DNA from 2 places in the Kitasatospora sp. NPDC093102 genome. Region 1 is predicted to be linked to the other one. Evidence: riboswitches for the same ligand, from Rfam matches in the RefSeq annotation. Region 1 holds a riboswitch; the other holds the start of a gene.
The links. Region 1 has a riboswitch for cobalamin ahead of AB0O11_RS34035 (peptidase). Riboswitches for the same ligand answer to the same signal wherever they lie in the genome.
Positions count from the first base shown of each region.

Region 2: it holds a riboswitch for cobalamin, as region 1 does, so the genes downstream of both, AB0O11_RS06855 (iron ABC transporter permease) here and AB0O11_RS34035 (peptidase) in region 1, are expected to answer to the same signal.

Region 1 is NZ_JBFBFA010000048.1:18,570-24,122, forward strand. It holds gene mmsB (3-hydroxyisobutyrate dehydrogenase) at 765-1,478, shown strand; gene AB0O11_RS34025 (enoyl-CoA hydratase) at 1,475-2,251, shown strand; gene cobF (precorrin-6A synthase (deacetylating)) at 2,297-3,055, opposite strand; cobalamin riboswitch at 3,193-3,314, shown strand; gene AB0O11_RS34035 (peptidase) at 3,413-4,489, shown strand; gene AB0O11_RS34040 (flagellar hook-length control protein FliK) at 4,519-4,998, shown strand; gene AB0O11_RS34045 (hypothetical protein) at 5,064-5,372, opposite strand; gene AB0O11_RS34050 (hypothetical protein) at 5,515-5,553, opposite strand, start outside.
Region 2 is NZ_JBFBFA010000003.1:258,475-264,027, reverse strand. It holds gene AB0O11_RS06875 (amino acid ABC transporter ATP-binding protein) at 1-94, shown strand, start outside; gene AB0O11_RS06870 (CGNR zinc finger domain-containing protein) at 231-812, shown strand; gene sodX (nickel-type superoxide dismutase maturation protease) at 826-1,188, opposite strand; gene sodN (superoxide dismutase, Ni) at 1,465-1,860, shown strand; cobalamin riboswitch at 1,928-2,067, shown strand; gene AB0O11_RS06855 (iron ABC transporter permease) at 2,190-3,254, shown strand; gene AB0O11_RS06850 (ABC transporter ATP-binding protein) at 3,278-4,084, shown strand; gene AB0O11_RS06845 (ABC transporter substrate-binding protein) at 4,110-5,102, shown strand; gene AB0O11_RS06840 (nuclear transport factor 2 family protein) at 5,190-5,553, shown strand, end outside.

The sequences.
Region 1 (5,553 bases):
CGAGGGCAGGCTGCCCGTGCAGCGTGGTGGACGGCAGGGGCTCGCCTGCCGTGAGCCGTGGGAGCAGGAGCTGTTCGAGCGTGTGCGTCGCGGTCGGGTCGAAGGTGTTGGAGGCGGCGGCCTGCGCGAGGCGGGTGGCGGTGGTGTCGGCGGTGATGATGTCGTCGGCGAGGTCTTCGAGCAGGCGCAGGGACCAGGCGAGTAGGGGCGCGATCGTGGTGGCGGCCAGGGGCTCGGTGGTGTTCTCGCCGTTGGTGCCGCCAGTCTTGGGCAGGTAGTCGTCGATGAGGTCGTCAACGTCCCAGGGAGGAAGCGCCATCCCGGTGGGGTGTGCGGTGAGCTGGTCGTAGGCGTGCGGGCTGGAGATGGCCAGCAACTTGCGGCGTGCGGTGCGTCGGTCGGTGGCGTCGGTCTTCAGGTGCAGGCCGTAGGCGTGGAGGGCGGCGGTGTCGGCCTCGGCGAGGGTGCTGATGCCTTGGTGGTGCAGGACGTCGGCGAGGTCGATCCACCGGGTGACGATGCTGGCGGTGGTGGTTGCAGCGGGGCGGGTGCGCATCGCGCTGCCTCGGGCGCGCAGGTAGGTGGCGGGCAGGTCGGAGTTGATCAGATGCCAGGCCGCCTGCTTGAGCTCGGGCAGCAGCAGGGCCGGGCACGGGAGCCAGTGGATCTGGACCAGGCCCTGGCTCGGGTTGGCGACGAACGGGGCCAGAGACCAGACGGCGTCGCCGAGGCGGCTGTTGAGGTCGGCGTGCTGAGGTGCCTCGATGCGCGCGGCCGTCACGACGGGGGCGGCCAATCGGCACGTGCTGGCCGCCTACACGGACCTGCTGCCGGCCGCCCGTCCGGGAACGCTCTTCGTCGACTGCTCCACGATCGACGTCGCGGACGCCCGGGCGGCGCACGACCTGGCCGTGAACGCGGGACACCGCTCGGTGGACGCGCCGGTCTCCGGCGGAGTGGTCGGTGCGACCGCCGCGAGCCTCACCTTCATGGTCGGCGCCGCGGAGCCGGACTTCGAGGCGGTTCGACCGGTGCTGGAGACGATGGGCCGCAAGGTCGTGCACTGCGGTGCGGCCGGTGCCGGACAGGCCGCGAAGATCTGCAACAACATGATCCTCGGCATCTCGATGATCGCGGTCAGCGAGGCCTTCGTCCTCGGGGAGAGCCTCGGGCTCAGCCACCAGGCGCTCTACGACGTCGCCTCCACCGCCTCCGGCCAGTGCTGGGCACTCACCACCAACTGCCCCGTCCCCGGCCCGGTCCCGACCAGCCCGGCCAACCGCGAGTACGCGGCCGGGTTCGCCGCCGCCCTGATGGCCAAGGACCTCGGCCTCGCCGCCGGGGCCGCCGAGATTGCCGGCCTGCCCGCCGAACTCGGGCGCAAGGCCGCGCAGTTGTACGCGGACTTCGCGGCAGCCGGCAGCACTGGCCTGGACTTCTCCGCGATCATCACCACCCTCGGGAAGGACGGCAAGTGACCGGTTACGAGACGATCCTGGTCGAGCGCACGGGCCGGGTCGGGCTCATCACGCTCGACCGACCGAAGGCGCTCAACGCGCTCAACACCCTCCTGATGACCGAAGTCGTCGCCGCCGCGACCGCCTTCGACCGGGACCCGGAGATCGGCTGTCTGGTGATCACCGGCTCGGAGAAGGCCTTCGCGGCCGGCGCCGACATCAAGGAGATGCAGTCCCTCGACTTCGTCGACGCCTACCTCGGCGACTGGTTCGCCGCCTGGGACCGCTTCGCCGCGCTGCGCAAGCTGGTCGTCGCGGCGGTCGCCGGCTACGCGCTGGGCGGGGGCTGCGAGCTGGCGATGCTGTGCGACGTCCTGCCGGCGGCGGACACCGCGAAGTTCGGGCAGCCGGAGATCAAGCTCGGTGTCATCCCGGGCATCGGCGGCTCGCAGCGGCTGACCCGGGCGGTCGGCAAGGCGAAGGCCATGGAACTGTGCCTGACCGGCCGGATGATGGGCGCCGAGGAGGCCGAGCGGGCCGGACTGGTCTCCCGGATCGTCCCGGCGGACCAGCTGTTGTCCGAGGCGCTGACCACCGCCGAGACGGTCGCGGCGATGTCCGCTCCGGCGGCGGTCATGATGAAGGAGAGCGTCAACCGCGCCTTCGAGACCATCCTGGCCGAGGGCGTCCGGTTCGAACGGCGGCTGTTCCACGCGACGTTCGCGACGGCCGACCAGAAGGAGGGCATGGCGGCCTTCGCCGAGAAGCGACCGCCGTCCTTCGCCCACCGCTGACGGTTCGCGCGTGTGCCGCCCCTCGCCCGGGGCGGCGCACGCCGGTCAGTCAGCCGACCGCCGCAGCAGGTAGGTGTCCATGATCCAGCCCTTGCGCTCGCGCGCCGCCTCGCGCAGCTCGCGGATCCGCGGGGCGGCTTCGGCCAGCGGGCCGGCGACCAGGATCTCGTCGGGAGTGCCGAGGTAGGCGCCGTAGTGGATCTCCAGCCCCTCGGGGTCGATCCCGCTGAAGGCGGCCCGGCCGTCGAGCATCACCACCACGTCGTCCACGTCCTCGGGAAAGCCCTCGGCCAGGCGGCGGCCGGTGGTGATCTGCACCGGGCGGCCGACCCGGGTCAGCGTGGTGCGGTGGCGGGCGGCTAGCGCGGACACACTGCTGATGCCCGGGATCACCTCGTAGTCGAACGCGACCGTGCCACGGGCTCGTACGTCGTCCACCACGGCGATCACACTGTCGTAGAGGCTCGGATCCCCCCAGGCCAGGAACGCGCCCGTCTCGCCCTCACCGAGGTGCTCGACGGCCAACTGCTCGACCAGGTCGGCGCGGCGGACACGCCAGTCGTCCACGGCGGTCGCGTATGCCGGGGTGGTGCGGTCCCGCTCCGCGTCCGGTGCTTCGACGAGCCGGTGCCCGGGCCGCCCGTGCTCGGCCAGGATCCGGCGACGCAGCCGGATCAGGTCCTGCCGTTCCTCGCTCTTGTCGAGGATGAAGAAGACATCCGTGCGGGCGAGTGCCTTGACCGCCTGCAGGGTGAGGTGGTCGGGGTCGCCCGCGCCGATGCCGATGACGAAGATGTGCCGCATAGGAGGCATTCTGCCGTCCGAGACACCCTGATCACGCCGGCAGCCAGGAGGAGTGCGTCGCGAAGCCGGGTATGGACCACCGTGATGTGACGCACGAACCCTTGACCGGATCTTTTCCGTTTCGCCATGATGGGCCGTCAAGTAGTGACTCCGCCGATGGGGGAAGTCCGGTCCGAATCCGGCGCTGACCCGCAACGGTAGGCCTCCGGCTCCACGTCGGCGGCGAGCCCGATTACCCGTCGGCGGAGGTGTGTCGTCCCCTCCTCCCGTCGTGGTCTGCGGGCCGGAGCTCCGAGGGCTGCCCGGCGTGTCGCCGACGTCCTCCGGGCCCCTGCGTCCAGGCCCGGAAAGGCACCCATGCCCGCGCTCCGCCGCACTCTCGGTCTGCTCGCGATACCCGCCCTCGCACTCGCCACCGCGCTCCCGGCGGCCACCGCCGCCCACGCCGCGCCCGCCGCCGCGACCTCGTCCCCGACGGTTCGTCCCGACGCCGCCGCAAGCGGCTGGCTGGCCCGCCAACTCGTGGACGGCGACCACTTCGAGTCCGTCTTCAACGGGACCGCCTACCCCGACCAGGGCCTGACCGTGGACGCCGTGCTGGCCTTCGCCGCCTCGCACAGCTCCGACGAGTCCGCCGCGAAGGCCACCGCCTGGCTGGCGAAGCCCGAGATCATCAGTGGCTACCTCGGCGACGGCACCACCGAGGCCTACGCGGGCGCGACCGCCAAGCTGCTGCTCGCCGTCGAGGTCCGCGGTGGGAACCCGACGGCCTTCGGCGGCGTCGACCTGCCGGCCCGCCTGCGCTCGCTGCAGACCGCCGAGGGCCGTTTCTCCGACCGCTCCCAGTGGGGCGACTACAGCAACGCCTTCGGCCAGTCCCTCGCCGTGATCGCCCTGCACCGCACACCCGGTGACGCTCCGGCGGCGGCTGTCGACTTCCTCGCGGACAGCCAGTGCGCGGACGGCGGCTTCCCGGTCTCCTTCAGCCAGGCCATCTGCACCAGTGACCCCGACGCCACCGCACTCGCCGTCCAGGCCCTCGCCGCCACCGGTCGCGCCGCCAAGGCGAACACGGGCCTGGGCCGGCTCACCGCCCACCAGAACACCGACGGCGGGTTCGCGGCCGCCGGGGCGAGCGCCTCCAACGCCAACACCACCGGCCTGGCCACCCAGGCGCTGCTCTCCGGCGGGCGCCTCGTCGCCGGCCTCAAGGGCTGGAGCCGGTTGGTCACGTTCCAGCAGGGCTGCTCCGCCGACCCGGCGGTCCGCGGAGCCGTCGCCTACGACGCGTCCGGCTTCAACGTGGGCAGCGGCGCCCGGGCCACCGCGCAGGCCGTCCTCGGCCTCGCGGGCACCCCGCTGCCCACCCTCTCCGCTTCCGGGGCCCGCCCCGACGCCCCGACCCTGGCCTGCCCGGCCCCGGTCGCGCGCTGAACAAGCCTGACGCCAGGAGGATTTCACCGATGACCGACACTCTCACCGCGGTCCGCCCGGCCCGCCGTATGCTCGGGTCGATCGCCGCCGCGGCGGCCCTCACCGCCGGACTGCTCGGCGTCTCCGCCGTCCAGGCCCCGCAGGCGCAGGCGGCCGCCTGCACCGGCACCACCGGAGTCACCGTCGTGGTCGACTTCACCGCCGTCGGCGGCGGCATCCAGACCGGCTGCGCGCTCGGCGACCCGGCCAGTGGCCTGGCCGCGCTGACCGGCGCCGGATTCTCGTACGCCTTCCACCCGCGCTACCCGGGCTTCGTCTGCACCATCAACGCCCTGCCGACGACCTGCACCAACCCGACCGGCAGCGCCTACTGGTCGTACTGGCACGCCCAGCACGGCGGCCCCTGGTCGTACAGCAGCCTGGGCGCGGGCAGCTACGACCCGGCACCCGGCGACGTCGAGGGCTGGTCCTTCGGTGCCGGCGCGCAGCCGGGCATCACCGCGCCCTGAAACGCGGAGGCCGACCGGCGCCCCGGTCCCCTCTCCGGAGGAGCCAGGGCGCCGGCGGCAGGGGCTCAGGCGCCGCGGGACAATCGGCGCCGCCGGACGAAGTGTTCGACCAGCAACACCGTGGCTACCGCAGCGGCCGTGAACAACAGCGTGTTGACCACGATGTCCGCGGTGGTCAGCCATGCGGGGTCGTCGCCATCGGGCAGGCGCGTCTCGGTGAACAGCCCGCCGATGCCCGTCAACAGACCGCGTGCGAGGTACACGGCGGCCAGAGCCAGGAGCCCCGTGGGCAGTGTGAGGGCGATCGCGCCGAGGTAGAAGCGTCCGTTCTGCGTCAGCCCGCCCAGCGTGGCGAGCGTGCCGACCAGAGCCACGTGGCCGCCTGCCGCCCATCTGGAAACACTCATCGCCATCCGTCCCCCTGTCTCCGGTGGCCCGGCGGCGGATCTGCCGCCGGGCCGTCGTGGATCGTTCCCGCCGGAGCGAGGGGTCGGCGCCCCCTCCGGCGTCGTGCGGTCAGCTGCCGTAGCGCAGCGAGACGGTGTCGCCGAGGTG
Region 2 (5,553 bases), on a different contig from region 1:
CGGCGGGGTGGTGGTCGAGTCCGGCAACCCCCGCGAGGTGCTCACCGACCCCCAGCACGAGCGCACCAGGGCCTTCCTGTCCAAGGTGCTCTGAGCCCGTACCGTCGGCGCCCGGCAGGCCCGTCCTGCCGGGCGCCGACACTTTCCCGACCCGGGCAACAGGTCGGAGCCCCCGCACAGGTAATAGGCTGGAGGGAGTCAGCCCGTTACCAAATCCTGGAAGGACCCCTGTGGAGCTCGCCGCCTACGCCGATCTCGCCGTTCGGCTGGTGAACACCGAGGAGCCCGAGCGCGGCACCGACACGCTGACCTCCGTGGAGGCGGTGCGCGGCCTGTTCTCCGACTCCTCGCGGGCCGCCGCCCTCGCCGACGAGTCCGACCTGCCCCGGCTGCGGGCGGTGCGGACCCGGCTGCGCGGGGTCTTCGAGGCCGCCGCCGACGGCGACGAGGTCCGCGGCGTCGACCTGCTGAACAGCCTGCTGATGGAGTACCCCGTCAGCCCGCTGATCTCCGGGCACGACCACCTGGACGACGCCGGGCGGCCGCGCTGGCACCTGCACCTGGCCGACAACTCGCCCACCGCCACCGCGCACTTCAGCGCCGTCGCCTGCATGGGCCTGGCCGTCCACCTGACCGAGCTGGGCGCCGACCGGCTCGGCATCTGCCAGGCCGCGCCCTGCCGCAACGCCTACCTGGACACCTCGACCAACCGCTCCCGCCGCTACTGCTCGGACCGCTGCGCGACCCGCGCCAACGTGGCCGCCTACCGGGCCCGCAAGCGCCAGGAGGCGGAAGCCGCGGCCCGCGCCTAGCCGGGAACGCGCCCTAGACCTCTTCCACCCAGACGCCGAGCCGACGGGCCAGGCCCGGCACCCGGGCCAGCCGCGGGGCGAGCAGCAGCCGCTCCAGCCGTCGCCCCGGCGCCAGCCAGGCCGGGCTCGGGCGCAGCCGCAGCAGCGCCCGGCCGAGCACCAGCTCGTCCGGGACGGCGCCGTAGCTGCGGCTGTCGCTGTCCACCGGGCGGTTGTCGGAGAGCAGCCACCAGCCCTTGGCCCGGCGCTCGGCGGCCCGCTTCACCACCAGCAGGTCCTGCTGGAACGGGTGGCGGAAGACCACCACCGCGCCCGGCCGGATCGGCGCGCCGTAGCGGACCAGCAGCTGGTCGCCCTCGCGCAGGGTCGGGACCATCGACGGCCCCGCCACGTCGACCAGCCCGAACGGCAGCGCGCCACCGTCCCGGCCCTGCCTCCCGGCTCCGGCGCCCTCCGGCCGCGTGCTCCGCGCCACGACTCCTCCTCCCGATCCGCCCGCCCCCAGTCTGCCGCACGGACCGCCACCTGCTCGATGTCCGGAATACCCCGTTTCCGGGTCCGTCTTTTGCCCTAGGCCCGCCGCCCGACCGCGAAACCGGGAGGGCGGAAGGGTAATCTCGGGCGCGGGAAGACGATCTAAGGAAGGACTCCCATGTTCTCTCGTCTGTTTGCACCGCGCGCCACCGCCCACGCCCACTGCGACCTGCCCTGCGGCGTGTACGACCCGGCGCAGGCCAAGCTCGAGGCCGAGTCGGTCAAGGCCACCCAGGAGAAGTACCAGGCCAACGAGGACCCGCACTTCCGCGCCCGCGCCATCATCATCAAGGAGCAGCGCGCCGAGGCCGTCAAGCACCACATCTCGGTGCTGTGGAGCGACTACTTCAAGGCCCCGCACTTCGAGAAGTACCCGCAGCTGCACCAGCTGATCAACGACACCCTGAAGGCCGCCTCGGCCGCCAAGGCGTCCACCGACCCGGCCACCGGCCAGGCCCTGCTGGACCTGATCGCCGAGGTCGACAAGATCTTCTGGGAGACCAAGCAGGCCTGAGCCTGACGCGTCGCCACCCGGCCGCCCCCGTCCGCACCGCCGGACGGGGGCGGTCGTGCGTTCACGTCCGGTCCGACGCGGTAAGGGTTGCCTGCCCTGAGCGGCTGTTATGCTGCCAGGGCGTCCGAGGGGGAAGTCCGGTGTGAATCCGGCGCTGACCCGCAACGGTGAGCACGGCCCGTACCAGCCCGTACGACCGCGCCAGCCCGATCGCCCTCGGTCGCCGACCTCCCGACAACTCGCCGCGGACTGCGAGGGGAACGGCGCCCCGGCACGCCTCCGGCCCGCGCCCGCCCCGGCGCACCCGCGGCCCGAGGCAAGGCGCACCCGTGAACCGTGCAGTCGGCCCGCCCGCTCGTCGAATACCCGTCGTCCCGCTCGCCGCCGGCCTCGCCGCCGCGCTGCTGCTCTCGCTGGTCTGCGGGGTCGCCCTCGGCTCCTCCGGGCTCGGCCTGCCCCGCGTGCTGCGACTGCTGGGCGCCGGGCTGACGGGCGGCCGGCTGGACGCCGGCGAGGCGGCCGCGTACGCGATCGTCTGGGAGATCCGGCTGCCGCGCACCGTGCTGGCCGCCGTGGTCGGCGCCGGTCTCGCCGCCTGCGGGGTCGCCGTCCAGGCGCTGGTGCGCAACGCGCTGGCCGACCCCTTCGTGCTCGGCATCTCCTCCGGCGCGGCCGTCGGCGCCAACGCCGTGCTGCTGTTCGGCGCCTTCGCCTCGCTCGGGGTGTGGGCGGTCTCCGCCTCCGCCTTCGGCTCCGCACTGGCCGCCATGACGCTGGTCTACCTCGCCGCCCGCACCGCGTACGGGCTCACCCCGCTGCGCCTGGTGCTCACCGGCACCGCCCTGTCCTACGGCTTCTCCGCCACCACCACCCTGATGGTCTTCGCCGCCGACCGCGGCGAGGCCGCCCGGGACGCCATGATGTGGCTGCTCGGCAGCCTCGGCGGCGCCACCTGGGGCAAGGTGCCGATCGCCGCCGTCACGGTGCTGGCCGGCCTCGTCCACCTGACCTGCGCCGCCGGGCGGCTGGACGCGCTCGCCATGGGCGACGAGACCTCCGCCTCGCTCGGCGTGGACCCGGACCGGCTGCGCCGTGAGCTGTTCGTGGTGACCGCCGCCGTCACCGGCACCGTGGTCGCGGTCAGCGGGGCGATCGGCTTCGTCGGGCTGCTGGTGCCGCACCTGGCGCGGATGCTGGTCGGCGCGGGGCACCGCCGGGTGCTGGTGATCGCGCCGCTCGCCGGGGCGCTGCTGCTGGTCTGGGTGGACATCGCCTCGCGCACCCTGCTGGCACCCGCCGAACTGCCTGTCGGGGTGTTCACCGCGGTGCTCGGCGTGCCCGCCTTCCTGGTGATGATGCGCCGCCGCGGCCAGGCCTTCGGAGGCACCCGATGACCGGCGTGACCGAGGCGGCCGGCATGACCGGTGCGACCGGACCGGCGCAGGCCCAGGACCTCGCCGTCGACGCCGTCTCGGTGGAGCTGGCCGGCACCCGGCTGGTCCACGAGGTGAGCCTGGCAGCCGCCGCCGGGCAGGTGGTCGGGCTGGTCGGCCCGAACGGCAGCGGCAAGTCGACCCTGCTGCGCTGCGTCTACCGGGTGCTGAAGCCGGCCGGCGGCGTGGTCCGGCTGGCCGGCGACGACCTGCACGCCCTCACCGCCCGCGAGACGGCCCGCCGGGTGGCCGCGCTGACCCAGGAGCACTCCGCCGAGTTCGACTTCACGGTGGCCGAGGTGGTCGCCATGGGCCGGCTGCCGCACCGCCGCGGCTTCGGCGCCCCGGCCGAGGGGGACGGGGAGCGCTGCGCCGAGGCGCTGCGCAAGGTCCGGGCCGGGCACCTCGCCGAGCGGGGCTTCCTGAGCCTGTCCGGGGGCGAGAAGCAGCGGGTGCTGTTCGCCCGCGCGCTGGTCCAGGAGCCGCGCCTGCTGGTGCTGGACGAACCCACCAACCACCTCGACATCGCGCACCAGTTGGAGGTGCTGGCGCTCGCCCGCGAGGCCGGTCCGACGGTGCTCACCGCGCTGCACGACCTCAATCTGGCGGCGAGCCACTGCGACCTGCTGTACGTGCTGCGGGCCGGCCGGATCGTCGCCTCCGGTCCACCCGGCGAGGTGCTCCGCCCCACCCTGCTGGCCGAGGTGTTCGGCGTCCGGGGCACCCCGGTGCGGCACCCGGGGACGGGCGCCCTCCAGCTGCTGTTCGACCGCCTCGACCACCCCGCCTGATCCCACCCCTTCCAGAGGAACCACCGTGCGCACCAAGGCCGTTGCCACCACTGCCCTGCTCGCCCTCGGACTCACCGCCTGCGGCGCCGAGATCGCCCCGGAGGAGGCCGCCACCGCCTCCGCCCACTACCCGGTGACCGTGCGCAACTGCGGCGACCAGCTCACCTTCGACCGGAAGCCCGCCCGGGCGGTGACCAACGACGTCGGCATCACCGAGCTGATGCTCTCGCTCGGCCTCGCCGACCGGATGGCCGGCTACGTGATGCCCGACGACAAGGGGCGGATCGACAAGGTCGCCTGGAAGGACGGCTACCAGCAGACGGCGTGGCTCTCCAAGCAGCGGATCACCAAGGAGATCGCGCTGGACGCCAAGGCCGACCTGGTCTTCGCCGGCTGGCACTACGGCTTCGACGAGGGCCAGGGCGTCACCCCGCAGGCCTTCAGGGCGCTCGGCATCGACTCGTACGTGCTCAGCGAGTCCTGCCGCAGCGGCAAGGGCACCGAACGCGGCGTGATGGACCCGCTGGAGGCGCTCTACACCGACCTGGCCAACCTCGGCGAGATCTTCGACGTCAAGGACCGCTCCGACAAGCTGATCGCCGACTTCAAGGCGCAGATCGCCGCCGTCCCGCAGCCTGGGCGCCGCCCGTCCGTCTTCCTGTACGACAGCGGGCAGGACAAGCCGTACACCGCCGGGAAGTTCGCCGCCGCGAACGAGATCATCGCCAAGGCCGGCGGGACCAACGTGATGGGCGACCTCGCCGACAGCTGGGTCACGGCCGGCTGGGAGAGCGTGGTGCAGCGCGACCCCGAGGTGATCGTGATCAACGACTACGCGACGCCCGGGGCCGAGGAGAAGCGGAAGTTCCTCAAGTCCTTCCCGGCGCTGGCGAACGTCTCCGCGATCAGGAACGACCGGATCTTCGTCATGGACTACGTCGACCTGGTGGAGAGCCCGCGCAACCCGGCCGCGATCAGCGCGCTGGCCGAGTACCTGCGCACCGTGCCGGCCCGCTGACCGGCCCGGATCCCGGCCCTCCGGTACGGGCGGCCGGGCGTACGCTCAAGGTACGAGCCGACGGAACCCGACCGGAGGAGCGACATCATGACCACCATGGCGGCACCCACCGCCTTCGACACCCGCGCACTGCGCGAGGGCATCGAACGCTGCGACGCCGAGACCCTCCTGTCGCTCTACGCGGAGGACGCCGAACTGCGCATGGTCGATCGCAGGACCCAGCCCAGCCACCCCCTGGTGATGCACGGGCGGGAGGAGATCGGCGCCATGCTGGACGACATCTACGGCCGCGAGATGACCCACAAGCTGGAACAGGTGGTGGTCCAGGGCGACCACGTCGCCTTCCTGGAGTCCTGCCGGTACCCCGACGGCGTCCGGGTGCTGATGTCCTCGATGGCCGGGCTGCGGGACGGCCGGATCGTCGATCAGACCTCCGTCCAGGCCTGGGACG